3 regions of the Streptomyces sp. NPDC048643 genome follow, and region 3 is predicted to be linked to each of the others. Evidence: riboswitches for the same ligand, from Rfam matches in the RefSeq annotation. Region 3 holds a riboswitch; each other region holds the start of a gene.

Region 1 (6,147 bases), on a different contig from region 3:
GATCGTGCCGAGGGCGAAGCCGGCGACCACGCCGATGAGCAGGGCGAAGGTCGCCACCGACAGGCTCACGCCCAGGCCGAGGCCGATGAGGGTCGAGATGTCGGCGCCGTTGGTCCAGCTCGTTCCGAGCTGCCCGTGCAGGACGCCGCCGAACCAGTCCGCGTACTGGACCAGGAACGGCCGGTCGAGCCCCCACTGGGCCTCGACCCGGGCGACCGCCTCGGGCGTCGCCTCCTCGCCGAGCTGGATGCGCGCCGGGCTGAGCCCGCTGAGCGACCTCAGCGCGAACGTCACGAACGTCGCGACGAGGAAGACGGGCACGAAGATCGCGATCGACCGGGCGAGGGTGGCCAGGACACGGAACAGGGTGTGCCGTGTCCCGGCCGCGGCGGCGGGAAGACGGACGTCGGGCGGGGCCGGTGCCTCCGTCGTCGTCATGGAGTGCCTCCTCTCTGGGGTGGACGGAGGGTCAGTTGCCGGAGATGGTCACGCCGGTCCAGTCGATGTGGGCCGGGTTCTTCGGCAGGCCCGAGATGGACTTGCTCTTGGCGATGAGGTTGGGGGAGGAGTACGTGAAGACGAGCGCCTTGCTCTTGAGCCCGGCCCGGGTCGCCGCCTGGAGGACCTTCGTGTAGTCGGGCGAGTCGAGCGGCGTCTGCCGCACCTTGGCGATGGCCGCCTCGAACCCGGCGGGCTCGTAGGGCGTGCTGAGGTTGAGCGGCCCGTCCGGGCCGAAGTGCGCGGTGAGGGTCTGCGCGGCGGAGTCTCGCCCCGTCGTTCCGTAGAGCGAGAAGGTCAGGTCCTTCGCGAAGAACGGGGTGGCCCAGTTCTTGTCGATCTTGATGGTGACCTTGATGCCGACCTTCGCCAACTGCGCCTGGACGATCTCGGCCTGCGGGTCCTCCGCCGGGATGACCAGGTTCAGCTTGATCTCCCCGGCCTGGTAACCGGCCTCGCTCAGCAGCTTCTTCGCCTTCGCGGGGTCGTAGGCGTAGGCGTTCTCCGACTGCGGGTCGAAGGCCACGTATCCCTTGGGGAAGGGCTGGTTGGTCACCGAGCCGTAGCCGAACGTCAGCTTGTCGACGAACTCCTGACGGTTGACCGCGTACCGCACCGCGTCGACGACCTTGTCGTTGTCGAACGGCGCCTTGTTCACGTTGAGGCTGATGTTGGAGGCGTTGAAGCCGGGCTGCACGAACACGTCGAGGCCGGCCTTCTTGGCCGCGTCGGCCTGACTGGGTGCGATGTCGGCGAAGTTGTAGACACCGGTCTGCAGTCCCGAGACGACGGTGGAGGCGTCGGGCGCGGAGGTCAGCTCGACGTTGTCGATGTGGATGTTCTTGGCGTCCCAGTAGTCGGGGTTCTTCTTCAGGACCGCCTTCGTGCCCGGCACGAGCTGGGTGACGATGAACGGACCCGCGCCGACCGGGTTCTGGTCCAGCTTGTCGGGCGAGGCGGACGCCTTGGGGCTGGCGATCTGCAGGACGCGCTCGCCGAGCAGTTGGGGTATCTGGTAGTCCACCTGGCTGAGCCGGATCACCGCGTCGAGCCCCTTGGCCTCCACGGACTTGATGGAGGTCAGGTCGCCGAAGAGGGCCGAGTTCTTCTGCTTCTTGGCCCGTTCGATCGCCGCCTTCACCGCGGAACCGTCGACCGGTGTCCCGTCGCTGAACTTCAGCCCGGGGCGCAGGTGGAAGGTGATGACGTCGCCCTTGGCGTTGTACTCCCAGCTCTTGGCGAGGTCCGGGACGGCCTTACCGTTCTTGTCCGTGCGGGTCAACGAGGCGTACACGAGCGCGAGTTCGCGGAACTGCGCGCCGCTGCCGCCGACGACCGGGTCCCAGTGGGTGGGGAAGTAGGAGGAGGTCCACTTCAGCGCGGCCGCGCCGCCGCCGGCCGATGCCGCCTCACCACCGCAGGCGCCGAGCGCGGGGACGAGCACGGCGGCGAGGGCGGTCCCCAGGGCGGCGGCACGGAGCCGGGCGGGTCGGGCGGAGCGGAGTCCTGTCGCGGGGCTTTCGGGCGTGAGTCGTCCGGACATCTGTTTGTTCTTTCTGCGAGGGCTCCCGTCCGCGCCGGGGCACCGGAACGGGAGCGAGGACGGCGCGCCCCTCGCCGACTCCGCGCAGCCCGGACGGGCATGCCGGCGTGGCGTCGGTGCGCACGGAGGCATGCCGCGCTCAGGGCGTGAGGCGTCGGCGGATCGCGAGAGGGGCGGCCGGAAGGCCGAGGGAGGGAGAACGACGAGGCGCTGCGGGGGCGGCGCGCGATGACGGGCGTCGGGCGGCGAACCGGTGGGAGACCGGTGCCGGTGCCGAGGAGAGCGGCGTCAGGCGCCTGGGGGCCGCGGTGGGCGGGCGGTCAGCGACAGAGAGCGCTGCAGGTGCGCCGCAGGTCCACGTAGCGGCACTCCACGCCGGGATGCGTCGTGAGCATGGGCACATCCTGGGGGCCGGGCTCGGCGGCTGTCAATGGACACCAATTGGTGTCTCATTGGGCGGGACGGCCTCTGACCCCTGATCAGAAGCCTGTCAGGACGCTGAGAGCGGACCTGCGCGGCGGGCGGGATGCACCGCGGCCTCCTCCGGATGCAGCCACAGCGGGCCGTTGCCGGTGTCGACGCGGACCGCCTCCGCGGGGGGCCACGGCCCGTCGGCCAGCAGATGGCCCTCCGGGCCGGTCAGGCTCCGGTACCGGGCGAGTGCCTGGGCGGGAGTCTGCCGTGCGGAGTCCGCCGGCGGCCCCGGGCTCAACTCGTCCACGGCGGCCGCGTACTGCTCGTACGGCCGCCAGCCCGGTACGACCCGGAACGCCGTCGGAGTGCGGATCAGCAGGGTCGGCAGCGCGTACCGGTGGCCCCCGTCCGCGGTCTCCTTCGCGGCGCCGGGGTGCGGCGACCCGCCGGGCACGGACAGCACCTCGCGCACCGGACGACGCGCCTCGGCGTGGTGGGCGCGCACCGCGTCCAGCACCTCGGCCGAGGCCGCGTCGGCGGCCAGCAGCTCCTGGTCCAGGCCGGGCACGCCGCGTACCGCCGACAGCGCGAGCCGCATGGTGTCCGCCGGTTCGCCGAGGACGAAGACGCTCTCCCGCAGCCGCCGCAGCACCCGGTCGGCCACCTCGGCACCCTGTCGCTCGGCGGCCCTGGCGACCAGCGAGGACGGCCACGAACTCGCCGCGACCCGGCGCAACCGGGCGGGCCTCGGGGCCCCCGTGTGCGCGCTGACGTCCTCGACGTAGCGCGCGTACCAGGCGGTCTCCGCCGCCGGATCGGGCGGCGGGTCGTCGTCGTGGTCGAAGAGCAGGCAGTACACGCGACGCCAGCGGACGCGGTCCGCCAGCCCGGCGCGCAGTCGGCGGAACACCGGCTCCGAACCCCAGGCCCACGGACACAGCGGGTCCGTGTACTCGATCACCTCCACCCCGGGGTGCCGCACGGCCTGCGTCCCGGCGTCGGGCGCGGCCGTCACGCGGCTCCCTGGTGGCTGAGCTGTTCCGCCGGCGCGGCGGGCAGCAGCGCGGCCAGGGTCGTCCCGCCGAGCACCGCCGCGGCGTCCGCCTCGATCTGCCGCCACACACCGGGCAGCCCGGTGGCGGGACCGGGGTAGTCCAGTCCGGCCAGCGGTTCGCCCCGCAGGGTGATCAGCTCGCCGTCCACGGCGCGTACGACGTCGAGCAGGGTGACTTCGCCGGCCGGCCGGCCGAGCCAGTACCCGCCCTCGCAGCCACGCTGACTGCGTACCAGGCCCGCCCTGCGCAGCTCGCCGACGACGGACTTGAGGAAACGGAACGGGATCTGCTGAGAGGAGGCGATGGCCTCGCAGGTGAGCGGTCGGGCGGGTTCGCGGGCGAGCTCCAGCAGCGCCCGCGTGGCGTAGTCCGCCTTCGCGGAGATATGCATGCGGCCATGATGCCCGACGGGACGCCCGACGCGGGCGCTTCCACCGCTTCCTCACCTACATTGCGGGAACATTGCCGCAGGTGAAGGACAATGGACACCTCTTGACATCCTTTTCCGGACAGCTCTAGCGTCCCCCCACATGAGCCAGCCGCTGACGACCCCCGGTGAAGGTTTCCACCCCCATCTCACGGACCGTGCGGGGCAGTCGCCGTCCCCGCTGCGCACCCGCCTGCACCACGTCCGTGCCGACGCGCTCGACGGTGACACGGCGCAGTCCGGCGGCATGCGCCGGTTCGCCGCCGTCAGCGGCAACACGGTGGGTTCCGAGAAGCTGTGGATGGGCCAGACCCACGTCGCCCCCGCGACCGCGTCCTCCGACCACCACCACGGCGCGTCCGAGACCGCCATCTACGTCGTGAGCGGGCACCCCGAGTTCGTGTTCCTCGACGACACGGGCCCACAGCCCGAGGAGATCCGGCTGCGCACCTCGCCCGGCGACTACATCTTCGTGCCCCCGTTCGTGCCGCACCGCGAGGAGAACCCCGATCCCGCGGACGAGGCCGTCGTCGTCATCGCCCGCAGCACGCAGGAGGCGATCGTGGTCAACCTGCCGGAGCTGTACGTCCTGCACACCGAGGAAGAGGCCTGACGGAAGACGTCCGTGGTACCGGGCCGTCCGTCCGCGTGCGTCCGCGCGGCCCGGTCCGGCGCCGACGGCGCCGAAGCGCCGAGGGTCCCGCCTGTTACGCTCGCCGAGCCTCCCGCGGGGGAAGTCCGGTGAGAATCCGGCGCTGACCCGCAACGGTGTGCGTGGCGACCTGATGGTCCGTCACGTGAGTCCGATCGCCCGCGGGGAGCACGCGACCCGTTGACTGCTCGCCGTGGAATGCGACAGGGGACCGCACGGCCGGCGCGCTGTACGGGCTGTTCTCCTGCCTCGGTTCACCAGGCGGCCCCAGGCGAAGGACCGCCCCGTGCGCACCACCACGACGACTCCGATACCCGGACCCGGCCGGACCCGGGACAGAGCCCCCGGCCGCCTGCCGCTGACGCCACTCCTCGGCTGCCTCGCGGTCGTGCTCCTGATCTCCCTCGTCTGCGGCGTCGCCCTGGGCGCGACCGGGATCGGGACGGCGGCCGTCCTGCGCCTCCTGTGGGCCGGTGCCACCGGCGGGACCGTGCACGCCTCGGACGCCGCCGCCTACACCATCGTCTCGGAGATCCGGCTCCCACGGGTCGTGCTCGGCGCGGTCGTCGGAGCCGGTCTCGCGACCGTCGGTGTCGCCGTTCAGGCCATGGTCCGCAACGCGCTCGCCGACCCCTTCGTCCTCGGCATCTCCTCCGGCGCGGCGGTGGGCGCCAACGCCGTCATCCTGCTGGGCGCGTTCGCCGGGCTGGGCGTGTGGGCGCTGTCCGTGTCGGCCTTCGCCTCCGCCCTCGCGGCCATGGTCCTCGTCTATGCGGTGGCACGGTCGCCGCACGGCCTCACCCCGCTGCGGCTGATCCTCACCGGGACCGCGCTGGCCTACGGCTTCGAGGCACTCACCACGCTCATGGTGTTCGGCGCCGCACGCGGCGAAGCGGCACGGTCGGCCATGATGTGGCTGCTGGGCAGCCTGGGCGGGGCGACCTGGGCCCAGATACCCGTCGCCGCGGTGACCGTGGCGGTCGGCTGGGCGTGGCTCAGGCTGCGGGCCGAGTCGCTCAACGCCCTCGCCATGGGAGACGAGACATCCGCCGCGCTCGGCGTCCGACCCGGCCGACTGCGCGGGGAGTTGTTCCTGGTCACGGCCGCGGTGACCGGCACCGTGGTCGCCGTCAGCGGCGCCGTCGGGTTCGTCGGGCTGATGGTGCCGCACGTCGTACGCATGCTGGTGGGCGCCGACCATCGGCGGGTGCTCGCCGTCGCACCCCTGGCCGGCGCGGTGCTGCTCGTGTGGGCCGACGTCCTCTCCCGTCTGCTGCTCGCCCCGGCGGAGCTGCCGGTCGGCGTGATCACCGCCGTGGTCGGCGTGCCCGCCTTCCTGCTGCTCATGCGGCGCGGCGGCTACGCGTTCGGGGGCCACTGATGCGACTCGACATCGAGGGAGTCTCGGCCGACGCGGGTACGGTGCGGCTCCTCGACGACATCCGGCTCGCCGCGGACAGCGGGACGTTCGTCGGTCTCGTCGGCCCCAACGGCAGTGGAAAATCAACCCTGTTGCGGTGCGTCTACCGCGCGCTGCGGCCCGCCGGGGGAGTGATCC
Region 2 (6,147 bases), on a different contig from region 3:
CGCACGCTCGCCGCCGAGTTCGACACCTCGCGCACCACCGTGCGGCAGGCGCTTCAGGAACTGGTAGTCGAGGGCCGCCTCGAACGCATCCAGGGCAAGGGCACCTTCGTCGCCAAGCCCAAGGTCTCCCAGGCGCTCCAACTCACCTCGTACACCGAGGACATGCGCGCCCAGGGTCTCGAACCCACCTCGCAGCTCCTGGACATCGGCTACATCACGGCGGACGACGCGCTCGCGGGTCTGCTCGACATCTCGGCCGGCGGCCGGGTGCTGCGCATCGAGCGGCTGCGCCTCGCGAGCGGCGAGCCGATGGCGATCGAGACGACCCACCTGTCCGCCAAGCGTTTCCCCGCCCTGCGCCGTTCGCTCGTCAAGTACACCTCTCTCTACACCGCGCTCGCCGAGGTCTACGACGTCCATCTCGCCGAGGCCGAGGAGACCATCGAGACCTCGCTGGCCACTCCGCGCGAGGCCGGACTGCTCGGCACCGACGTGGGGCTGCCCATGCTGATGCTCTCCCGCCACTCGCTCGACAAGCGGGGCGAGCCGGTGGAATGGGTGCGGTCGGTGTACCGTGGCGACCGGTACAAGTTCGTCGCCCGCCTCAAGCGCCCGACGGACTGAGCCGGTTGGGGCGGCGCGCCGCCGCCCGCCCGGACCCCGGGGAGCGCGACCGCTCCCCGCGGTCCCGCCGCTCCTGAGGGTGTCGTCCTGCACGCACACCAAGCCTCCACACCAGCGCTCCGAGCAGGGGTTCCCTAAAGCCGAGCCGTCGCCTAGATTGCCTGCGCGTTACACAGGTGATCGCGAGGGGACGGAGCCGCCGTATGTCAGACCTGCCCGAAGTGAAACCACCGGTGGTGACACCGGTCCGCGTGGTGATCGCGCTCTGCCTCGTCGCACCCTTCGTGGCGATGCTGTGGGTCGGTTCCTACGCCAAGACCGACCCGACCTTCATCGGCATCCCGTTCTTCTACTGGTACCAGATGCTGTGGGTGCTCCTCTCGACGGTGCTGACGGTGACCGCGCACCAGCTCTGGCGGCGTGACCAGCGGGCCCGCGCGGCCAAGGGAGGGACCGGAGCATGAACGACGGTGTGAACGGCGTCGCTCTCGGCGTCTTCGTCTTCTTCTTCCTGGCCGTCACGGCCATGGGCTTCCTGGCCGCGCGCTGGCGCAAGGCCGACAACGAACACAGCCTCGACGAATGGGGCCTGGGCGGACGGTCGTTCGGCACCTGGGTCACCTGGTTCCTGCTCGGCGGCGACCTCTACACGGCGTACACCTTCGTCGCCGTCCCCGCGGCGATCTACGCGGCGGGCGCGGCCGGCTTCTTCGCCGTGCCCTACACGATCCTCGTGTACCCGCTGATCTTCACGTTCCTGCCCCGCCTGTGGTCGGTCTCCCACAAGCACGGCTATGTGACGACCTCGGACTTCGTGCGCGGCCGGTTCGGTTCCAAGAGCCTGTCGCTGGCCGTGGCCGTCACCGGCATCCTCGCGACCATGCCGTACATCGCGCTCCAACTGGTCGGCATCCAAGCCGTCCTCGACGTGATGGGCGTGGGCGGCGGGGAGAACACCAACTGGTTCGTCAAGGACCTGCCGCTCCTCATCGCCTTCGGCGTGCTGGCCGCGTACACCTACTCCTCGGGTCTGCGGGCCCCCGCGCTGATCGCGTTCGTGAAGGACACCCTGATCTACATCGTGATCGCGGTGGCCATCATCTACATCCCGATCAAGCTCGGCGGCTTCGACGAGATCTTCAAGGCGGCCGGCGAGAAGTACACGGCGGCCGGGGCCGGCGGGGTCGTCCCGCCCGCGGCCGGCCAGTGGACCTACGCCACGCTCGCGCTGGGTTCCGCGCTGGCGCTGTTCATGTATCCGCACTCCATCACCGCGACGCTGTCCAGCCGCAGCCGCGAGGTCATCCGCCGCAACACGACCATCCTGCCCCTCTACTCGCTGATGCTGGGCCTGCTCGCCCTGCTCGGGTTCATGGCCATCGCGGCCGGCGTGAAGGTGCAGAACGGCCAGCTCGCCATCCCCCAGCTCTTCGAGACCATGTTCCCGGACTGGTTCGCGGGCGTGGCCTTCGCCGCCATCGGCATCGGGGCCCTCGTCCCGGCGGCCATCATGTCGATCGCGGCCGCGAACCTCTTCACCCGCAACATCTACAAGGACTTCATCAAGCCGGACGCGACGCCGAAGGAGGAGACCCGGGTCTCCAAGATCGTCTCGCTGCTGGTGAAGGTGGGCGCGCTGGTCTTCGTCCTGACGATGGACAAGACCGTCGCGATCAACTTCCAGTTGCTGGGCGGCATCTGGATCCTGCAGACCTTCCCCGCGCTGGTCGGCGGCCTGTTCACCCGCTGGTTCCACCGCTGGGCGCTGCTGGGCGGCTGGGCGGTCGGCATGGTCTACGGGACGCTCGCCGCCTACGGGGTGGCCTCGCCGACCCAGAAGCACTTCGGCGGCAGCTCGAAGGAGATCCCCGGCATCGGGGAGATCGGCTACATCGGCCTCACGGCGTTCGTCATGAACGTGGTCGTCTCCGTCGTCCTCACCTTCGTGCTGCGGGCGTTCAAGGCGCCGGACGGCATCGACGAGACCTCGCCCGAGGACTACACGGTCGACGCGGGCGAGCCCGGAGTGAAGGCGGAGCTCCCGCCGGCCACGGCGGGCGCCGGCCACTAGGACACGCCCCGGGAACAGGGCGCGCGACGCACGGGCACGGGCCGCCGGAGAGGACATCCGGCGGCCCGTCGCCGTGTCCGCCCGGCGGACCCGACCGCGCCCGGACCAGCGAGCCGGGAGGGGCGCCGCCGGGCCGCGCGGGCGGCCGGGGCGACGGGCCGGACGGCGCGTCCGGAGCCCGGTGACCTCCGGCCGCTCACCTACGAGTTGACCTCTCGGCACGCTCCGTAGCGCTCTCCGGCACCGACACGACACAACATGTGGGGGTGCTCCCTGAGCCCGGCACAAGATGTATGCTCGTGCTCGCTGTCGTCGCAGGGGAATCCGGTGCGAATCCGGAACTGTCCCGCAACGGTGTACTTGTGCGTGTTCGTGTATTGGACGTGCCCGCACACGTCTCAGTCCGAGGACCTGCCGACAGCGCACCCCGGCCACCCGGCCCGGGTGCCGACGACGTCCGGGCCTCGCGGAATGGGCCGGTGGACGCGGTGCGCTGGCTGCCCAGAAGCGCTCCCGTGTGCCCCCGTGCTCCCCGACAGGCCCCGTGCCGAGCGAGGGAGAGCCCCACGTGACCATCGCGCCAGCAGATCCGGCTTCAGTGACCGCGCACCAGGCCCCGGTGGAGACCGACGGTCCCGGAGCCGCGCTGCTGCGGACCCTGACCGACCTCACCGCCGATCTCACCGACGCCGACCCCGGCCGGGTCGCCGCCGCGGCGCTGCGTGGCCGGTCCGCCCGCGCCGACGAGGCCGAGCTGCGCGAACTGGCCACGGAGGCGGCCGCCGGTCTCATCTCCGAGGACCCGGTCTACTCCCGGCTCGCCGCGCGGCTGCTCACCATCAGCATCGCCGCGGAGGCCGCCTCACAGGGCGTCACGACCTTCTCCGAGTCGGTCGCCGTCGGCCACCGTGAGGGCCTGGTCGCCGACCGCACCGCCGAGTTCGTCCGGCTGCACTCCGCCCGGCTCGACGCGATGATCGACACGGCGGGCGACGACCGCTTCGGCTACTTCGGTCTCCGTACGCTGCACAGCCGTTACCTGCTCCGCCACCCCATCACCCGCAAGGTCGTCGAGACGCCCCAGCACTTCATGCTGCGGGTCGCCTCCGGTCTCGCCGAGAACGACACGGCCCAGGCCGTCGACGAGGTCTCCGCGCTCTACGGGCTCATGAGCCGGCTCGACTACCTCCCGTCCTCCCCCACGCTCTTCAACTCCGGTACGCGGCACCCCCAGATGTCGTCCTGCTACCTCCTCGACTCCCCGCAGGACGAGCTGGACTCCATCTACGACCGCTACCACCAGGTGGCCCGGCTGTCGAAGCACGCCGGCGGCATCGGGCTGTCGTACTCCCGCATCCGGTCGCGCGGTTCGCTGATCCGCGGCACCAACGGGCACTCCAACGGCATCGTCCCGTTCCTCAAGACGCTCGACGCCTCGGTCGCCGCGGTGAACCAGGGCGGCCGGCGCAAGGGCGCGGCCGCGGTGTACCTGGAGACCTGGCACTCCGACATCGAGGAGTTCCTGGAGCTGCGCGACAACACCGGTGAGGACGCCCGGCGTACGCACAACCTGAACCTCGCCCACTGGATCCCGGACGAGTTCATGCGCCGGGTGAACGAGGACGGCGTCTGGTCGCTGTTCTCCCCCTCGGACGTGCCCGAGCTGGTCGACCTGTGGGGCGACGCGTTCGACGCCGCCTACCGCAAGGCCGAGGAGGCGGGCCTCGCCAAGAAGACCATCCCGGCCCGCGACCTGTACGGCCGCATGATGCGGACCCTCGCGCAGACCGGCAACGGCTGGATGACCTTCAAGGACGCCGCCAACCGCACCGCCAACCAGACGGCGGAGCCCGGCCACACCGTCCACTCCTCGAACCTGTGCACCGAGATCCTGGAGGTCACGGACGACGGGGAGACCGCGGTCTGCAACCTCGGCTCGATCAACCTCGGCGCGTTCGTCGTCGGTGACGACATCGACTGGGAGCGGCTCGACGGGACCGTCCGCACCGCGGTCACCTTCCTCGACCGGGTCGTGGACATCAACTTCTACCCGACCGAGCAGGCCGGGCGCTCCAACTCCCGCTGGCGTCCGGTCGGTCTGGGCGCGATGGGCCTGCAGGACGTCTTCTTCAAGATGCGGCTGCCCTTCGACTCGCCGCAGGCACGCGCCCTGTCCACCCGGATCGCCGAGCGCATCATGCTCGCCGCGTACGAGGCCTCCGCGGACCTCGCCGAGCGCAACGGCCCGCTCCCGGCCTGGGAGAAGACCCGTACCGCCCGTGGCGTGCTGCACCCCGACCACTTCGACGTCGAGCTGAACTGGCCGGAGCGCTGGGCCGCCCTGCGGCAGCGGATCGCCGAGGTCGGCATGCGCAACTCGCTGCTCCTCGCCATCGCCCCGACCGCCACCATCGCGTCCATCGCGGGGGTCTACGAGTGCATCGAGCCGCAGGTGTCGAACCTGTTCAAGCGCGAGACGCTCTCCGGCGAGTTCCTCCAGGTCAACTCCTACCTGGTGGCCGAGCTGAAGAAGCTCGGCGTGTGGGACGCGCAGACCCGTGAGGCGCTGCGCGAGTCCAGCGGCTCGGTGCAGGGCTTCACCTGGGTGCCGCAGGACGTGCGCGACCTGTACCGCACGGCGTGGGAGATCCCGCAGCGCGGCCTGATCGACATGGCCGCCGCGCGGACCCCGTTCCTGGACCAGGCGCAGTCCCTGAACCTGTTCCTGGAGACCCCGACCATCGGCAAGCTGTCCTCGATGTACTCGTACGCCTGGAAGTCGGGCCTGAAGACGACGTACTACCTGCGGTCCCGTCCCGCGACGCGCATCGCCCGCGCGGCCCAGGCCCAGGCGCAGCCCGAGAAGACCATCCCCGTCCAGCAGGTCGCCGACCCCGACGCCGTCGCCTGCTCCCTGGAAAACCCCGAGTCCTGCGAGGCCTGCCAGTAATGACCGACACCAACCGCGAGAAGAACCTGCTCGACCCGGGCTTCGAACTGACTCTCCGTCCCATGCGCTACCCGGACTTCTACGAGCGCTACCGGGACGCGATCAAGAACACCTGGACCGTCGAGGAGGTCGACCTCCACTCGGACGTCGCCGACCTCGCGAAGCTGACGCCGGGTGAGCAGCACATGATCGGCCGGCTGGTCGCGTTCTTCGCGACGGGCGACTCGATCGTGTCGAACAACCTCGTGCTGACGCTGTACAAGCACATCAACTCCCCCGAGGCGCGGCTCTACCTGAGCCGTCAGCTCTTCGAGGAGGCCGTGCACGTCCAGTTCTATCTGACGCTGCTGGACACGTATCTGCCCGACCCGGCGGACCGCGCGGCGGCCTTCGACGCGGTCGAGAACATCCCCTCCATCCGCGAGAAGGCGCAGTTCTGCTTCAAGTGGATGGACTCGGTCGAGAAGATGGACCGGCTGGAGACGCAGGCCGACCGCCGCCG
Region 3 (6,147 bases):
TCGGGCATGCCGCGATCCCGCCGATCCTGCCAGTCGCGGGCGTCAACGCCCCGCGGGCGGATCCACTTCGGAGTGAAGGGCGTTCGCCCGTTCAGGAGGCCGAGCAGGTGCTCGTGCTCCGTTCACCACGCCGTGAGGGCCGAGAGAGGGGGATCGAAGGAGATCATCCGAGATCGACCGGGATGGCGGGCATCGTCCGATCTTCCAGTAATCTCCGGGGGGTTGCCGCGTACGCAGCCGTTCCGGGGGACGACGCATGGCCCGTGACCACCACCTGTTCCGCCGACGTGCCCGTGCCGTCGTGACCGCCGTCGCGGCGGCGCTCACCGTCGGCGGTGCCGCTCTCGCCGCCCTTCCCGCCCAGGCCCAGGCCCCCGTCCGCGCCCATGCCCATGCCGAGGGCCGGCCCCAGAGCCCGAAGCAGCCCGTCGGCGGCGTCAAGGGGCACGATGTCTCCTCGCATCAGAAGGACGTCGACTGGCGGCGCGCGAAGTCGAAGGGCGCCGGATTCGTCTATGTGAAGGCGACCGAGTCCACGGCCTACCGCAACCCCTACTTCGCCCGGCAGTACGACGGAGCGGGAGCGGCCGGGCTGCTGCGCGGCGCCTACCACTTCGCGGTGCCGGACAAGTCGTCCGGCACCGCCCAGGCCGAGTATTTCGTCCGCAACGGCGGATCCTGGAGCGCGGACGGCCGGACGCTGCCGCCCGCGCTGGACATCGAGTACAACCCGTACGCCCGGCACCGCTCCTGCTACGGCCTGAGCCCGGCCGCCATGGTGCGCTGGATCAGGGAGTTCAGCGACGAGGTCGAGCGGGAGACGGACCGGACGCCGGTCATCTACACGACCACGCACTGGTGGAACACGTGCACCGGTTCCAGCCGCACCTTCGCCGCCCGGCACGCCCTCTGGCTGGCCCGCTACGACGCGGCCGACCCGGGGGCGCTGCCCGCGGGCTGGTCCACCTGGACCTTCTGGCAGCACGCCACCACCGGCAGCCTGCCGGGTGACCAGGATCTCTTCCACGGCTCCCCGGCCGGTCTCGAACGACTCGCGCGCGGATAGCGATCCGTACTGGAGCCCGGCATTCCGCCTCCGTTCGAACTCCCGCATCTCTCCCCGGAGACAAGCGGAACGTGGATTCGCCGATCGGGACACCACAAAGCCCGTCCCAGTTCATCTTCCGTTCATCCAGGTTGCTTACGGTCCACCTGCCACTGACGTCCAACAGAAGCCTGGGTAAATGGAACACATCACGCTCCTCCTCGGAATCGTGATCGTTACCGCTCTCGTGTTCGATTTCACGAACGGTTTCCACGACACCGCCAACGCGATGGCCACCACCATCTCGACCGGCGCACTCAAGCCCAAGGTCGCGGTGGCCATGTCCGCCGTGCTGAACCTTGTCGGCGCCTTCCTCTCGGTGGAGGTCGCCAACACGATCTCCAAAGGCCTCGTCGACGAGTCCGGCATCCAGCCCGAAGTGATCTTCGCCGCCCTGGTGGGCGCGATCCTCTGGAACCTGGTGACCTGGCTCATCGGACTCCCGTCCAGCTCTTCGCACGCCCTCATGGGCGGCCTGGTCGGCGCCACCATCGCCTCGGCCGGCACCGGCGCGGTGCACGGGGACGTCCTGGTCGGCAAGGTGCTCATACCCGCCGTCGCCGCCCCGATCGTGGCCGGTCTGGCCGCGATGCTGGCCACCCGGCTGTCGTACAGGCTCAGCAGGAACGCCGGTGGCAAGGCCACCGAGAAGGGGTACCGCGCCGGCCAGATAGCCTCCGCGGGCCTGGTCTCGCTGGCCCACGGCACCAACGACGCGCAGAAGACGATGGGCATCATCACCCTGGCCCTGGTCGCCGGTGGCGCCGTCGCTCCCGACTCGGACCCGCCGGTCTGGGTCATCCTCTCCGCCGGTCTCGCGATCGCGCTCGGCACCTACCTGGGCGGCTGGCGCATCATCCGCACCATGGGCAAGGGCCTGACCGACCTCCAGCCGCAGCAGGGCTTCGCCGCCCAGACCAGCGCCGCGACGGTCATCCTCGCCTCCGCGCACATCGGCTTCTCCCTCTCCACCACGCACGCGGTCTCCGGCTCCGTGATGGGTGCCGGCCTCGGCCGCAAGGGCGGCGTGGTCCGCTGGTCCACCGCCACCCGGATGTTCGTCGCCTGGGCGCTCACCCTGCCCGCCGCCGCCCTGGTCGGCGCGCTCGCCGAGTGGGTCACCGGCTTCGGCGCCTGGGGCACCACCCTCGTCGCCGTCTTCCTGGTCGTCTCCAGCTTCGCGATCTGGCGCCGCTCGCGCCGCGAGGTCATCGACCACACCAACGTGAACGCCGAGGAGCCCGCCGGCGTGGTCACCACGGCCATCGCCGCCGTGACCCCGCCCCCGGCCGGCACCGTGGCCGAGGACCTCACGGCCACCATCCCCGCACCCGCCGAGCCCACGGCGAACCCGTCGGCGCCGTCGCGCGTGGCCTGAGAACCGAAGGAAGAAGCAGCATGCACATCGACTGGTCAGCCCTCGGGTCCGTCTTCGGGGTCAGTCTCGGAGCCACCGTCGTCCTCGTCGGCCTCTTCACCCTCGGCGTCGCCGGCCTCTCCAAGAAGGAGTCGGCCCAGGGTGGTTCCGCCGTCGCGGCGGCCACCGGCGCCTACGTCTGCTTCGCGGCCTGCGCCGCGGCGGTGGCGTACGGCATCTCGCTCATCATGAGCAAGTAACCCGGACGAACGGCCCCGAACGGGCCGTTCCCGGGCAGCACTTCACCGTGGGGTGCGGGACGGATCTCCGTCCCGCACCCCACTGCTGTGTGGGGCTTCGCACACTCTCCCTCCGCAGGTCAACAGCAAGTTGACGGCCGTTCTCACCCCGTGGTGGACTGCCGGAGCCAAGTACGGCGGCATGAGAGGAAGCCGGTGCGAATCCGGCGCGGTCCCGCCACTGTCATCGGGGAGGAAACTCCCCGGGAGCCAGGAACTCTCGCCGCCGGTCTCGTCGAACCAGGGCGTGGACACCCTGAGTGAGGACATATCGCCATGCGCGGCTGCCCGTTGCCGGTCCTGATGTGCAAGAGAGTTCTGCCGCACCCCACGGCGGGCTGACCCCGTGCGGGCCGATCGCGTCTTCGCGTACGGCGCCGCCGCCGGCCTCCTCGGCGACCTGCTCCTCGGCGATCCCCGCCGGGCTCATCCGGTCGCCGCGTTCGGGCGGGCGGCCACGGCCGTCGAGCGCACCCTGTGGCGCGACCACCGCGGGTGGGGCGCGCTGCACACAGCCGTGTGCGTGGGCGGGGCCACCGGCCTCGCCGCGCTCGCCGGCCGTTCCCTGCGTTCCTCGGACGCCGCGTCCCTCGCTCTGACCGCCGCCGCCACCTGGGCCGTCGTCGGGGGGACCTCCCTCGGCCGTGAGGCACGGGCGATCGGCGGCGCGCTCGCGGCCGGGGACATCGACGTCGCCCGCGAGCGACTGCCGCATCTGTGCGGACGCGACCCGCAGGCGCTGGACGCCGACGGGATCGCCAGGGCCGTCGTCGAGTCGGTCGCCGAGAACACCTCCGACGCCGTGGTCGGCGCCCTCGTCTGGGGCGCCGCCGCCGGCGTACCCGGACTGGTCGCCTTCCGCGCCGTGAACACGCTCGACGCGATGGTCGGGCACCGGTCCCCCAAGTACCGGCGCTACGGCTGGGCTTCCGCACGACTCGACGACGTCGCGGGCTGGCCCGGAGCCCGGCTGACCGCCGTTCTCGCGACCGTGGCCGGGTCCGACCCGCGGGGCGCCGTCCGGGCCTGGCGTGCCGACGCGCGCAGGCATCCGAGCCCCAACGCCGGGCCGGTGGAGGCCTCCTTCGCCGGCGCGCTCGGGGTGCGGCTCGGCGGGACCCTCTCGTACGGGGGCCGGGTCGAGCACCGGCCCGTGCTCAACGACGCCGGGCGTGCCGTACGGGTCGCCGACATCGAGCGGGCCGTACGGCTCTCCCGTCGCGTCGGCTGGCTGGCGCTCGGCGTGAGTGCCGCCGCACGCGTACTGCTGACCGGAAAGCCGACCGGAACGTCGACCAGGAAGGGACGCACCGTATGAGCGGCGGACTGCTGATCGCCGGGACCACCTCGGACGCGGGCAAGAGCGTGGTGACCGCCGGGATCTGCCGGTGGCTGGTGCGCCAGGGGGTGAAGGTCGCCCCGTTCAAGGCGCAGAACATGTCCCTGAACTCGTTCGTCACGCGGGAGGGAGCCGAGATCGGGCGGGCGCAGGCCATGCAGGCGCAGGCCGCCCGCGTGGAGCCGACGGCGCTGATGAACCCCGTGCTGCTCAAGCCGGGCGGCGACCGCACCAGCCAGGTCGTGCTGATGGGCAGGCCGGTGGGCGAGATGAGCGCCCGTGGCTTCTTCGGGACACCGGGGGATCCGTCGGCCGCCGGCGCGCCCTCAGGGGGCGACCTGCGCGGGGGCGGCCGGGAAGCACTCCTCGGGACCGTTCTCGACTGTCTGGAGCGGTTGCGGGGCACGTATGACGCGGTGATCTGTGAGGGGGCCGGCAGTCCGGCCGAGATCAATCTGCGGCGCACCGACATCGTGAACATGGGGGTCGCGCGGAACGCGGGGCTGCCCGTGCTCGTCGTCGGCGACATCGACCGGGGCGGGGTCTTCGCCTCCTTCTTCGGAACGGTCGCCCTGCTGTCGCCCGAGGACCAGGCGCTCGTCGCCGGGTTCCTCGTCAACAAGTTCCGCGGCGACGTGAGCCTGTTGGAGCCCGGGCTCGAGATGCTGCACGGTCTCACCGGGCGCCGCACCTACGGCGTGCTGCCGTTCCGGCACGGGCTGGGGATCGACGAGGAGGACGGCCTGCGCGTCTCGCTGCGCGGCACGGTCCGTGAGTCGGCGGTCTCCGACCCCGTCGGCGCGGACATCCTGCGGGTCGCGGTGTGCGCGGTCCCGCTGATGTCGAACTTCACCGACGTGGACGCGCTGGCCGCCGAACCGGGCGTCGTCGTGCGGTTCGTGGACCGGGCCGAGGAGCTGGCCGACGCGGACCTGGTCGTCGTACCGGGGACCCGGGGCACCGTGAAGGCGCTGGCGTGGCTGCGCGAGCGGGGCCTCGCGGGCGCGATCGCCCGGCGGGCCGCCGAGGGGCGCCCGGTGCTGGGGATCTGCGGTGGCTTCCAGCTCCTCGGGGAGCACATCGAGGACGAGGTCGAGTCGCGGGCCGGGCACGTCGACGGGCTCGGACTCCTCCCCGTCCGCGTGCGGTTCGCGCGGGAGAAGACGCTGACCCGGCCGGTCGGCGAGGCCCTCGGCGAGAGCGTCGAGGGGTACGAGATCCATCACGGTGTCGCCGAAGTGACCGGTGGAGAAGCCTTCTTGGACGGGTGCCGGGTCGGCGCCGTCTGGGGCACGCACTGGCACGGCTCACTGGAGTCGGACGGTTTCCGCCGGGCCTTCCTGCGCGAGGTGGCCGCCGCCGCGGGCCGCCGCTTCGTGCCGGCGGCCGACACGTCGTTCGCGGCGCTGCGCGAGGAGCAGCTGGACCGGCTCGGCGACCTGATCGAGGAACACGCGGACACGGACGCGCTGTGGCGGCTCATCGAGTCGGGCGCGCCGCAAGGACTGCCTTTCATTCCACCGGGAGCGCCCGCATGAGCACAGTGTTGTTGTTGTCGACCGCCGACACGGACCTGCTGGCGGCCCGCGCCTCCGGCGCCGCCTACCGGATCGGCAATCCGACCCGGGTGGACGTCACGGACGAACTCCCCGCGCTCGTCGAGGGCGCCGACCTCGCCGTCGTACGGCTGCTCGGCGGGAAGCGGGCCTGGGAGGACGGACTGGCCTTCCTGAAGGCGTCCGGCATTCCGACCGTGCTGCTGGGCGGCGAGTCCGTCCCGGACGCCGAGCTGATGGCCGAGTCGTCGGTGCCCGCCGGTGTGGTGGCGGAGGCGTTGCGCTATCTCGTGGAGGGCGGCCCGGCGAACCTCGCCGAGCTGGCCCGGTTCCTGTCCGACACCGTGCTGTTGACGGGCGAGGGGTTCGAGGAGCCGCACAAGACCGCCGAGTTCGGGATCAGCGGCGCACGCGTGTTCGTCGAGGGCCGGCCGACCGTCGGGGTGCTGTTCTACCGGGCGCACGAGCTGTCCGGGAACACCGGTTTCGTG

The links. Region 3 has a riboswitch for cobalamin ahead of AB0C62_RS27170 (cobalamin biosynthesis protein). Riboswitches for the same ligand answer to the same signal wherever they lie in the genome.
Region 1: another riboswitch for cobalamin. It lies ahead of AB0C62_RS06890 (iron ABC transporter permease); the one in region 3 lies ahead of AB0C62_RS27170 (cobalamin biosynthesis protein).
Region 2: another riboswitch for cobalamin. It lies ahead of AB0C62_RS04225 (ribonucleoside-diphosphate reductase subunit alpha); the one in region 3 lies ahead of AB0C62_RS27170 (cobalamin biosynthesis protein).

What each region holds. Positions count from the first base shown of each region.
Region 1 covers NZ_JBEZHO010000005.1:38,027-44,173, forward strand. Annotated here, with positions in the region: gene AB0C62_RS06865 (ABC transporter permease) at 1-438, opposite strand, end outside; gene AB0C62_RS06870 (ABC transporter substrate-binding protein) at 470-2,041, opposite strand; gene AB0C62_RS06875 (DsbA family protein) at 2,532-3,470, opposite strand; gene AB0C62_RS06880 (Rrf2 family transcriptional regulator) at 3,467-3,901, opposite strand; gene AB0C62_RS06885 (cupin domain-containing protein) at 4,041-4,550, shown strand; cobalamin riboswitch at 4,630-4,771, shown strand; gene AB0C62_RS06890 (iron ABC transporter permease) at 4,948-5,970, shown strand; gene AB0C62_RS06895 (ABC transporter ATP-binding protein) at 5,970-6,147, shown strand, end outside.
Region 2 covers NZ_JBEZHO010000003.1:99,111-105,257, reverse strand. Annotated here, with positions in the region: gene AB0C62_RS04240 (GntR family transcriptional regulator) at 1-624, shown strand, start outside; gene AB0C62_RS04235 (DUF3311 domain-containing protein) at 828-1,088, shown strand; gene mctP (monocarboxylate uptake permease MctP) at 1,085-2,695, shown strand; cobalamin riboswitch at 2,972-3,129, shown strand; gene AB0C62_RS04225 (ribonucleoside-diphosphate reductase subunit alpha) at 3,264-5,645, shown strand; gene AB0C62_RS04220 (ribonucleotide-diphosphate reductase subunit beta) at 5,645-6,147, shown strand, end outside.
Region 3 covers NZ_JBEZHO010000032.1:32,748-38,894, reverse strand. Annotated here, with positions in the region: gene AB0C62_RS27185 (lysozyme) at 257-1,066, shown strand; gene AB0C62_RS27180 (inorganic phosphate transporter) at 1,245-2,483, shown strand; gene AB0C62_RS27175 (hypothetical protein) at 2,504-2,722, shown strand; cobalamin riboswitch at 2,860-3,004, shown strand; gene AB0C62_RS27170 (cobalamin biosynthesis protein) at 3,108-4,079, shown strand; gene AB0C62_RS27165 (cobyric acid synthase) at 4,076-5,638, shown strand; gene cobN (cobaltochelatase subunit CobN) at 5,635-6,147, shown strand, end outside.